Regions from separate parts of the Paenibacillus sp. AR247 genome, predicted to be linked through region 2. Evidence: riboswitches for the same ligand, from Rfam matches in the RefSeq annotation. Region 2 holds a riboswitch; the other holds the start of a gene.
The links. Region 2 has a riboswitch for cyclic di-AMP ahead of CPT76_RS07370 (resuscitation-promoting factor). Riboswitches for the same ligand answer to the same signal wherever they lie in the genome.
Positions count from the first base shown of each region.

Region 1: linked by a shared signal. The riboswitch ahead of CPT76_RS00965 (alpha/beta fold hydrolase) and the one ahead of CPT76_RS07370 (resuscitation-promoting factor) in region 2 are both predicted to bind cyclic di-AMP.

Region 1 is NZ_PCZT01000002.1:123,671-128,675, reverse strand. It holds gene CPT76_RS00970 (MATE family efflux transporter) at 1-313, shown strand, start outside; cyclic di-AMP (ydaO/yuaA leader) riboswitch at 1,203-1,390, shown strand; cyclic di-AMP (ydaO/yuaA leader) riboswitch at 1,478-1,643, shown strand; gene CPT76_RS00965 (alpha/beta fold hydrolase) at 1,827-2,282, shown strand; gene CPT76_RS00960 (alpha/beta fold hydrolase) at 2,375-2,620, shown strand; gene CPT76_RS00955 (SDR family NAD(P)-dependent oxidoreductase) at 2,782-3,627, opposite strand; gene csaA (chaperone CsaA) at 3,905-4,234, shown strand; gene CPT76_RS00945 (DinB family protein) at 4,265-4,543, shown strand; gene CPT76_RS00940 (LysR family transcriptional regulator) at 4,603-5,005, opposite strand, start outside.
Region 2 is NZ_PCZT01000007.1:48,116-53,120, reverse strand. It holds gene CPT76_RS07385 (AbrB/MazE/SpoVT family DNA-binding domain-containing protein) at 1-163, opposite strand, end outside; gene CPT76_RS07380 (HD domain-containing protein) at 487-1,767, shown strand; partial or broken gene CPT76_RS07375 (TatD family hydrolase) at 1,892-2,495, shown strand; cyclic di-AMP (ydaO/yuaA leader) riboswitch at 2,701-2,927, shown strand; gene CPT76_RS07370 (resuscitation-promoting factor) at 3,198-4,367, shown strand; gene rnmV (ribonuclease M5) at 4,595-5,005, shown strand, end outside.

The DNA.
Region 1 (5,005 bases), on a different contig from region 2:
GGGCATCCTGCTCTGGGTCCGCTGGAGGAGCAAGGCCTGGCAGCGAGCCGCCCGCGCAGGCAGCACAAAAAAACCGCCACTCGGGGATTATCCGGGGTGGCGGTTCTTTGTGCTGGCGCCGAACAGGGACAGATATGCCGAGGAGCGGCGGATCAAGGCGCGGGTATCCGTCGGGAACTCCGGGCCGAGCAGCGGGAGGCGGTTGACGGGAGCGTTCGCCTGGACTTCCGTATCAAGGTCAGCCGTCAGGCCGGAGATCGCAAGCGACGTTCCTCCCCCGATCCGCAACGATGCTGCGGCTCCTTTGGCGTAAGCCGTACGATTCAGCTCGAGAAGGCCGGCATCAAGGGATCTTCCCATGTGTTCGGCTGTTGTGCGCGCGGTATGCTGCTCCAGGCGTGATCTGACATCAAGCAGCGCCATCAGCGCGAGCGGGTATTGATTGTGGTCCGGCTGCTTCAGAATGTGCATGGCCGTCGCGGTGATGGCCTCTTCCAGCGTCAGGCCGCAAATATAACGCAGGCAGCAGCCCCACCGTACCAGGTCGAAGGCTTGCTTGCCTGAGCACAGCAGGCCCTCGGCAAGCCCTTCCTCTCCCGAGTAAGGCAGCTTTACAATGCCGATCCGGCAGTTTTCCAGCCAGCCCAGGCTGTGGTGCTGGTACCTTGGAAGATCGATTTCAAACAGTTCGATGGTGGAGATCAAAGCCCGGTTCATCGTGACATCCTCCTTGACCGTGATTTCATGGATACTCCCTGCCGTCTTGTTCCGGATCGTCACGGCCAGTAGGGTTCCATACATGTGTCCGATTGGTAAACTATCCGCATCATACGTCCAAGGGAGTTCTCTTGGCAAGAAGGCGCGGCGGATTTTTTCGGATCAAAACCAGCATCTTTCCACCGCAAAGTCCAAAATTCCGGCAAAAAGCCGCTTTTTTTCAGCCTAGCGGCTTCAGCCCTATTCCGGCATTATTTTCCGGTCCAATGGGCGGGTTCAGCCATTTGAATGGTTTCCCGCCTTCAGTTATCCAGCAAAGCTAAGGAAAGCGGTAGGAAAGGCCGTAAAACAATGATTCCTACGGATTAGGACCCGTTTTCCCATCAGATCCCCAAATAAAGCAGGGAATCGTATCGTTTCCCTGCTTTACAGTTCGCCGTCCCAGGCGTATATTCATTTCATCATCCAATAGAGTAAGATTTGCGACTTGATGAACGCTGAATTTTCCGATGAAAAGCGGGGGAACCAATCGCAGTCCTCGTCCCACGGAGCTTTATGCTGGGGCTTGCGGCTTGCAGGGGTGAATCGGAGGCAGGATAACGCCTGTTTCCGTAGGGCTACTCTCACGGCCCGAATCCGTCAGCTAACCTCGTAAGCGTAGTTGAGAGCGGAAGAAACTGTGATTTGAAGCGTAAACACAGGGTATCTGCTCTGTGTTTTTCTGTGTGCTCATTTTGAAGGATGAAGCGTGTACATGGAATATGTCTATTCGCTGAATTTCCGCCGGAATGGCGGAGAGCGGGGGAACCGGTCGTGTCTGCAGCATCCGCTGCGGCCATATGGGGTGAATCTCGAAAGTGTAGAGTAGGGCTACTCTTTGGCCCGAATCCGTCAGCTAACCACGCAAGCGTGTTAAGAGAGGCAGCTGTTATTCATGCAGATGGCAAGGCTTATTCAGCCTTGGATTTGGAAGCATGGAAGAGTGTCCTCTTTCCGGTGCTTCTTTTTTGTTGTTTAAAAAAGGAGAAGCATTGATTCCCAAGCGGGCGGCGCCCGCGATTTTGTACAAATAGAGAAAACAGGTTATGTGGGAGAGAGGAGAACATGAAGTGCCCCAGATACAAGTAAACGGAACCACGTTATATTATGAAATTCACGGCAGCGGCACGCCCATCGTGTTCATTCATGGGCATTTGTCGTCCCATCATATGTTTGAGCCCCAGGTCGAATATTTCAGCAAGCGGGCGAAGGTAATCGTGCTGGACCTCCGCGGTTACGGCAATTCGGGGAAGCTTGACGTGGAGGTCGGGCACATTATGGAAACCCAATGCAGCGATCTGTGCGAGCTGCTCAATAAGCTGCATATTTCGCAGGCGACGCTTGTCGGCTGTTCCAGCGGAAGCGCACTCGCCCAGACGTTTGCCGCCCTTCATCCGGACCGGGTCAGCGCCCTGGTACTCGTAGACAGCTACTTCGCCGGATGCTTCGGGAAAAAGAACCATTTGCTGAATATTTGCGAGGCGTGCAGCTGGCTGTCTTATTATTTGCCTGCGGAGTTTTCCTAAGGTCGCTGCGGGTGACGTATAACTCCTGCGCAAGGAGCTGTACCACAAGCGGCCGACAGAGTCGATCAAGCAGCGCATGGAGCTGTTGCGGTATGGAGATGCCCGCCAATTTGGCGCGGCTGCCAATGCCTGTACTGTGCGTCGCAGGCAGTCAAAGCGAGTGGTTCGTCAAGCAAATGCAGCGGGCGGCCACCCTGTTCCGGCATGTGCAGCTGGCGACGATCGAGGATGCGATGTACCCGACCCATTTATGCCAGCCCCATGCATTCAACCGCATGCTGCTGGACTTTTTGATGGACCAGCATATCTACCGGACCCGGGAAGCCTATGGAGGATAGCCCGCGTTCATGGGATTTGCCTCGTGGGAAGAAAATCGCATCTTGAATCGCACTGGCCCTAACCAAACGATCTACTCGCTGTATTAGGCAGCAAGTTAACCGCCCGATAAGAAGGCGGTTAACTGAGCTCTAGCGAGTATTCGTTTTTTCAATGAGACTGATTATATTAAAAAGGGAGGGATGAACCGTCCATCAATATCGGTGAACCCGTATTCCTGGGCAAGATCACCAGCCTGTAGTACCAGTCCGTTTTTCAGTTTCACTTCATCATCCCCAGCTAGGGCTGACACCGCTCGCCCTACGTAATACGGCGACTCCGTGTGTTTCAGAGCATCAACCTCCTTCCAATGAGCTTCATCTGTACCGAAGTTCCTTAATACCAGTTCTGTTCTCATCCAGCCAGGGGAGACCGCTACCACGGTTATTTCAGTGCTTTTGAGATCATGAGCTAATCCGAGCACTGAGCGGTTAATGGTATTCTTGGCGAGGTCGTAATAGAAAGTTCCTAAATACTTATCCTGATCCTGAAATGTGGTATGTACGATCAATCCAGAATCAGCTTCCAGCATAAGCGGAATCGCATAATGGTTTGTCGCTATTTGTGGGCGTACTCCATTCTGAAACATCGCATCCCACATGTTCAGCGGATATTCCCAGAATGGTTTGGATTGTAAATTCACTTCCAAGTCATGCAGTCCCCAGACGTTATTCACTAGGATATGGAGCCGTCCTTGTTCCTGTCGGATTCTCTCGATCAAAGCTTGTGTATCCTCATCACGGGTATGATCGCAACGACATGCGTACGCCTCTCCTCCATGACTTCGAATCTCCTCCACAGTTTCATCGATACTGCCTGGAAAACCGTGTGTAGTCGTACCTCGTAAACTTCTTCCGGACACATAAACGACTGCTCCGGCTTTCCCAAGTTCAACGGCAATCCCTCGTCCTGCTCCCCGGCTTCCTCCGGTTACAAGAGCGATTTTCCCAGCGAGTCTCTTCAAGTTCATCTACTCCTTCGCAGTTATTTATTTCACCATACTAAAGTAATGCGTCATTAACTGTCGTATTTGAGGATGAACGATTGATTTTTAGAATAAATGAAAAGGCAAGCTTGAAAGTTAGGCATATTGCTAATTTGTTATTTGCGGCTATATCGATAAAATACGTTATGGGAATCTGAGCTGCGGTGTGCAGCCTTTTTTAGGTTGGTGAAAGTGCTTTTGCCATTGACAGGCAGGGATATAATGGAGAGATATAATCATGGCATAAGAAGGAGGAAAAGTTGTGGCAACCATCGAAGATTTGATGAAGCTGGACATTCGCATCGGAACGGTGGTCAAGGCGGAGCCTTTTCCGGAGGCGCGCAAGCCGGCGATCAAGCTGAGCATTGATTTCGGGGAGCTTGGAGTCAAGCGTTCCTCGGCCCAGATTACGAGAAGGTATACCCCGGAGCAGCTGGTCGGCCGCCAGGTGGCCGCCGTCGTTAATTTTCCCGTACGGCGGATTGCCGGATATGAATCGGAAGTGCTCGTTCTCGGCGGAGTTCCGGAAGAGGGCGATGTGGTGCTGCTGGCCCCTGATGTGCCTGTCGGCAACGGCACGCCCATTGCTTGAACATTTTACAAAACGAAAGGATGGATACCGATGATTCTACGCCCAACGAAGGATGACTACAACGAAGGTTTCGCCAAGTATGTCTCTCTCGTACCTGAGGGGAACCTCGAGGAGATTCTGAACGGGTCTTTGAACCGGACGACCGCGTTTTATTCTGCACTGACGGAAGAAAAGGGGAACTACCGCTATGCGCCAGGCAAATGGAGCTTGAAAGAGGTGCTCGGCCATATTACGGATAATGAGCGCATCATGTGCTACAGGCTGCTCCGTATCGCCAGGGGGGACACCACGCCTTTAAGATACATATAACTTCCCAAGGGTCAAAATTGGGCCGATTGCAAGGCCATGCTGCGCGCCTCCAGCTCGCACTATGATTTGAGGCGCTCCTCGGCAAGATGAATAAAAGCCTGCGCGGCATGGCCCAAATATTTATCCGCCCGGTAAATGATGCTCATTTCCCTGTAGGGCGGATCATCATGGATGGGGAGGAACCGCAGCTTCGGATCGCCGATGGCTTCGACGAGCGTAGGCGTCTGAACGGTAACCCCCATGTTTTCCCGGACAAAGCGGAAGAGCGAAGGATTAGACGTCGTTTCCACGACGATGTCCAGGTTAAACCCGTTCTTCCGGCAGTATTGCTCGACGAGCTCCCTTCCCCAGAACCCCTTGGGATACATAATGATCGGCAGGCCGTTCAGTTCAGTTAGGGAGACCGACTCCCTGCCGGCCAGCTCGTGTTCGGCAGATACCACCACGCCATACTCCTCCCGG
Region 2 (5,005 bases):
AGATGCAGGCCGGTTCGTATTTCTTGAGCATAATACGTTCTCCGTCCACGTAAATCTCAAGTGCGTCTTTCTCTCCAATGCCCAAGGTACGGCGCAGTTCAATGGGGATAACTACCCGACCCAGTTCGTCTACCTTTCTTACAATACCAGTTGATTTCATCATAACTGATCATTGCTCCTCTCGCCATAGTTTTAAAATGTCATAATTCGACAACGTTCTCTCTTTAATGATATCAATAATACCAACGATTCCCAAAACAGTCAACCAGTAAATTTGGTTCAATAACCTTACAAATAGCATAACAGCTAGGAAATCACTCATATCAGGATTCTTTTCCAATTATATCGCCTTGGTAGTATAATGTCGATTTGGAAAACCTTAATTCTGCTTATTTCGACATGTATCGACACAAATTGTCAAAAATATTTCAAAATTAAAACACTTAACAACCCGAATTTCACAAAATGAATGGAGTTGACCTGAACATGAACCCACTAAGTGAGGAAAAAGTTTTTAAAGATCCGGTTCACAATTATATTCACGTCCAGGACTCCACGATTTGGAGGCTCATTAATACAACCGAATTTCAGCGCTTGCGGCGGATCCGGCAGCTTGGAACCTCGTATTTGACGTTTCATGGAGCGGAGCACAGCCGTTTCTCCCATTCTTTAGGGGTATATGAGATTACACGGCGGATTATTTCGCAATTTGAGCGAAGCGGGTATTCGGATTGGCCGAAAGAAGAGAGGCTGCTGACGCTGTGTGCGGCGCTGCTGCACGACCTAGGACACGGCCCCTTTTCCCATTCGATTGAAGAGGCCTTTCATATGAATCATGAAGACTGGACGCGCCGGATTGTCACCGGAGATACGGAAGTGAATGATATATTGAGCGAGATTGCCTCGGACTTCCCGGACAAGGTATCCGCCGTCATCGCGAAGACCTATGATAAACCGATCGTGGTGAACCTCGTTTCGAGCCCCCTGGATGCCGACCGGATGGATTACCTGCTTCGGGATGCTTATTACACCGGGGTGAACTACGGCACGATTGATATTGACCGTATTTTACGGATGCTCCGTCCTTATCAGGGCAGAGTGGTGGTCAAAGAGTCCGGGATGCATGCCGTGGAGGATTATTTAATGTCCAGGTACCAGATGTACTGGCAGGTCTACTTCCATCCGGTAACCCGCAGTTCAGAAATTATTTTGCGCCAAATTTTCCGGCGGGCCAAGGAGCTGTACCAGGATGGTTATCCATTTGGCTTTATGGTCGAGCCGCTGCCGCAGCTCTTTGAAGACAAACTGGACGTGCAAGCTTATCTGAAGCTGGACGAGGCGCTGATTCAAACGGCCTTCCTCCAGTGGTCCTATGAGGACGACCGCATACTCAGCGAGCTGTGCACCCGATTTATGCACCGTAAACTGTATAAATATGTAGAAATGGACTCCGTCGATTTGGAAATGATCGATGAAATCCGCCGGGAGTTTGGACAAGTCGGAATGAACCCAGAATATGATCTGGAGATTGATTTTCCGACCGATCTTCCTTACGATGTATTTCGTCCGGGTGACGAGTCGAGCCAGAAACAGATCCTGCTGCTCGACCGCCAGGAGCAGCTGCGGGAAATATCCGAGGTGTCGGATATTGTCCGTTCCATCAGCGGCATTCACCGCGGGAAATATCACTTGTATTATCCGGAAGATAAACTGGAAAAGGCGATAACCGATCTTTCTCCTTCGATTTCTCGCATTTTCAAGCTTTAATGACAAAATACCGTACGAAAAGGAACATGGGGTACCGACAAGAAGGGAGTTCAAATTCATGGAACTGTTCGACACGCACACCCATCTGGATGCGCAACAATTCGACGAGGACCGGGAGCGGGTCATTGACAATGCCGTACAAGCCGGTGTAACCCGGATGATCAACGTTGGCTTTAACCGGGAGACGATTCCATCGACGATGAAGCTGGTGGAAACGTATGATTTTATATATGCGGCCATAGGCTGGCATCCGCAGGACGCCGTTTTTATGCAGGAAGGCGATCTGGAGTGGATTGCATCCTTATGCAGTCATCCCAAGGTGGTGGCCATCGGTGAAATTGGACTGGATTACTACTGGGACACCTCGCCGAAGGATGTGCAGCACCGGGTCCTCCGCCAGCAGATCGGACTGGCCCGAGAGCTCAACATGCCAATTGTTATACATAACCGGGACGCCCATGAGGATATTGTGAAAATATTACGGGAAGAGAAGGCCGGCGAGGTCGGCGGCGTCATGCATTCGTTCTCGGGGAGCGGTTCCGATGGACAGGCTGCTCATCGAAACCGACTCCCCTTATCTCACGCCGCATCCTTTCCGAGGAAAGAGAAACGAGTCGGCAAACGTCCGTCTGGTCGCTGAAGCGGCAGCCCTGATTAAGGGGGTTGACCTGGAGGAAATTGCCCGGATTACCACCCAAAATGGGCTGGAACGATTTGGAATTGTGTGAAATCGGGAGAAAAACAGCCGAAAAAATGAGCATGAGCGAATGATTAAAGAATTTTAACAAACAAAACGCCGAATATTACATTTTTTTAACCACTTTTTCAAATAAACGTGGTTGATTACCGCTTTACAACATGCATCAAAACAGGATATCATCTTTTCAGTGAATCATTGAGCTGTCGTTAAGGTCTTACCTTCGCAGCTTTCATGAACCAGTCTCGCTGAGTCTCCCGCATGGGAGAACGGGGGAACCAATACTGGAGCGGGTCATGACAGACCGGAAGTGGTCCCATGCTCGCAAGCGTATTTGATTTCTTTCTTGGGTCTCTGGGGTGAATTGAACGGCTTTACGCCATGAGCGTAAGGACGCGAATAGGGCGGCTCTCTTTCGCCCGAACCCGACAGCTAACCCCGTAAGCGGATAAAGAGAGGTACCCTCGTGCATGACAATTCCGATATTCAGACATCCGGAAGCCACGAAAGAGTCCTCGTAAGCTCTTTTCTATCGGCTTCTTTTGTTTTGAATAAAGGAGAGGCAGTCATCATACTGTTGTATAACAGGAGGTGACAAATCATGATGGAGAGATTGGTTCATGGTGCAAGAACGCATGCTTTCTGTGGGTTCTTGTAAAAAATTGAGTATAGTCGCGTCAAATACAATCATGCATAACTCTAGACGGCGAGGCTATGAAGGAGGATCGAGAAAGTGGGCGTTTTCCAACCAGAGAAGACCCATGATTCAAAAATCTCCAGCATGTCTTACGCATTGCGATGGAAGCATGAGAATTTGCGCCAGATCTCCACTGCAGCTATCGTTTCAATCGCGGTTACCCTGATGATCTTGCTGCTCGTGTACAGTCAATCGCGAAAACAAGTTTATTTGGTAGTAGACGGTCAAATGAAATCTGTACAGACCAATACATCTTTACTTCAAGAAATGCTGGATGAGCAGGAAATCAGTCTGAAACCCGAGGACCAAATATCGATGCCGCTGAGCGGGGCTATATCCGACGGCGACAAGGTCGTGATCGACCGCGCGAGTCCTGTGAAAGTGACGGCTGATGGTGCAACGAAGCATTTGTATACAACGGCCAAAACGGTCGGCGACGTGCTGAAAGAAACCGGCGTCAAAGTCAAGGAAACGGACATTGTGACTCCGGCTGTCGAAACGGCGGTCTCCACCAACACGGACATCCGGATCGTCCGGATGAACAAACAAGTGGTACAGCGTCATGAATCCCTCCCCTTCCGGGTGGTCAAAACCTCCGACCCCAGCATTTACAAAGGCGAGTCGCGGGTGATTCAGCAGGGAGCTCCTGGCGTCATGGTGCAGTACATTGAGAAGAAGTACAAAGACGGCAAGCTGGTGTCCATGAAAATGGTGGGCAAAAAAGTGCAGACGGTGACCAAGGATAAGGTCATTGCCGTCGGCACGAAGAAAAAGCCTGTTCCCGTAGTGACCGAAGTCAAAGCAGCCGTTGCCAAAGCTTCTTCTACCCCTGCCAAGGTGAAGAAGGTCAGCAGCAGCAGTAACAACCGGGTCAGCAAGGCCGGCGTTGACTTTTCCTACAAGAAGCTGATCAAAGTATCCATGACCGCTTATTCGTCTGGCGAGTCCGGAGTCGGCACACGCACCGCCACAGGAACACGCGTCACGGAAGGCCGCACGATTGCGGTTGATCCAAGCGTCATTCCTTTGGGATGGTGGGTTTACATTGAAGGCGTTGGCTTCCGTCGTGCGGAAGACACAGGCGGAGCCATTAAGGGAAATAAAATCGATATATACTACGATTCCGTCCAGCAGGCACGCAACTTTGGCCGTAAATCCGGCCTTAAGGTATACGTGATCGGTCCGGTCAAACCGGAGCTGAACTAATTTCGTTTTACTTTGCCATTCTAATGTTATAGTATTATGATCATGAAAATGTCATGCTAAAGAAGAGGAGCTTTCCTCTTCTTTTTGTTGTTAATTTACAGCAGTTTGTCTATACCGGGACCCGCAAAGTACCTGAACAGGCATCACGGTTATGCCCACTTGCAGGGATACTTGGCTGTCCGGCGGCATTGACGGGTATAATGTACTCGAAAGGAAGACAGGAAATCATGATTAAAGAAGTCATTGTGGTGGAAGGCCGGGATGATACCGTGGCCGTGAAGCGGGCGGTGGATGCCGATACGATCGAGACAGGCGGCTCCGCCATCAATGCGCGTATACTCCAGCGGATCGCGCTGGCTCAGGAGCGGCGGGGGGTCATTGTGCTGACGGACCCGGACCACGCCGGCGAAAGAATCCGCAAAATCATTTCGGCCAAGGTGCCCGGCTGCAAGCATGCGTTTATCCCGGAGGCCGATGCGACCCGCAAGGGGGATATCGGTGTGGAGAACGCCTCGCCTGCGGCGATCCGCAGAGCTCTGAAGCGGGTTCACACCTCTTATGAGGGCGCGGAAAGCCAGATCGACATGGAGGACCTGATGGAGGCGGGGCTGCTGGTGCACCCGGATGCCGCCGCCCGG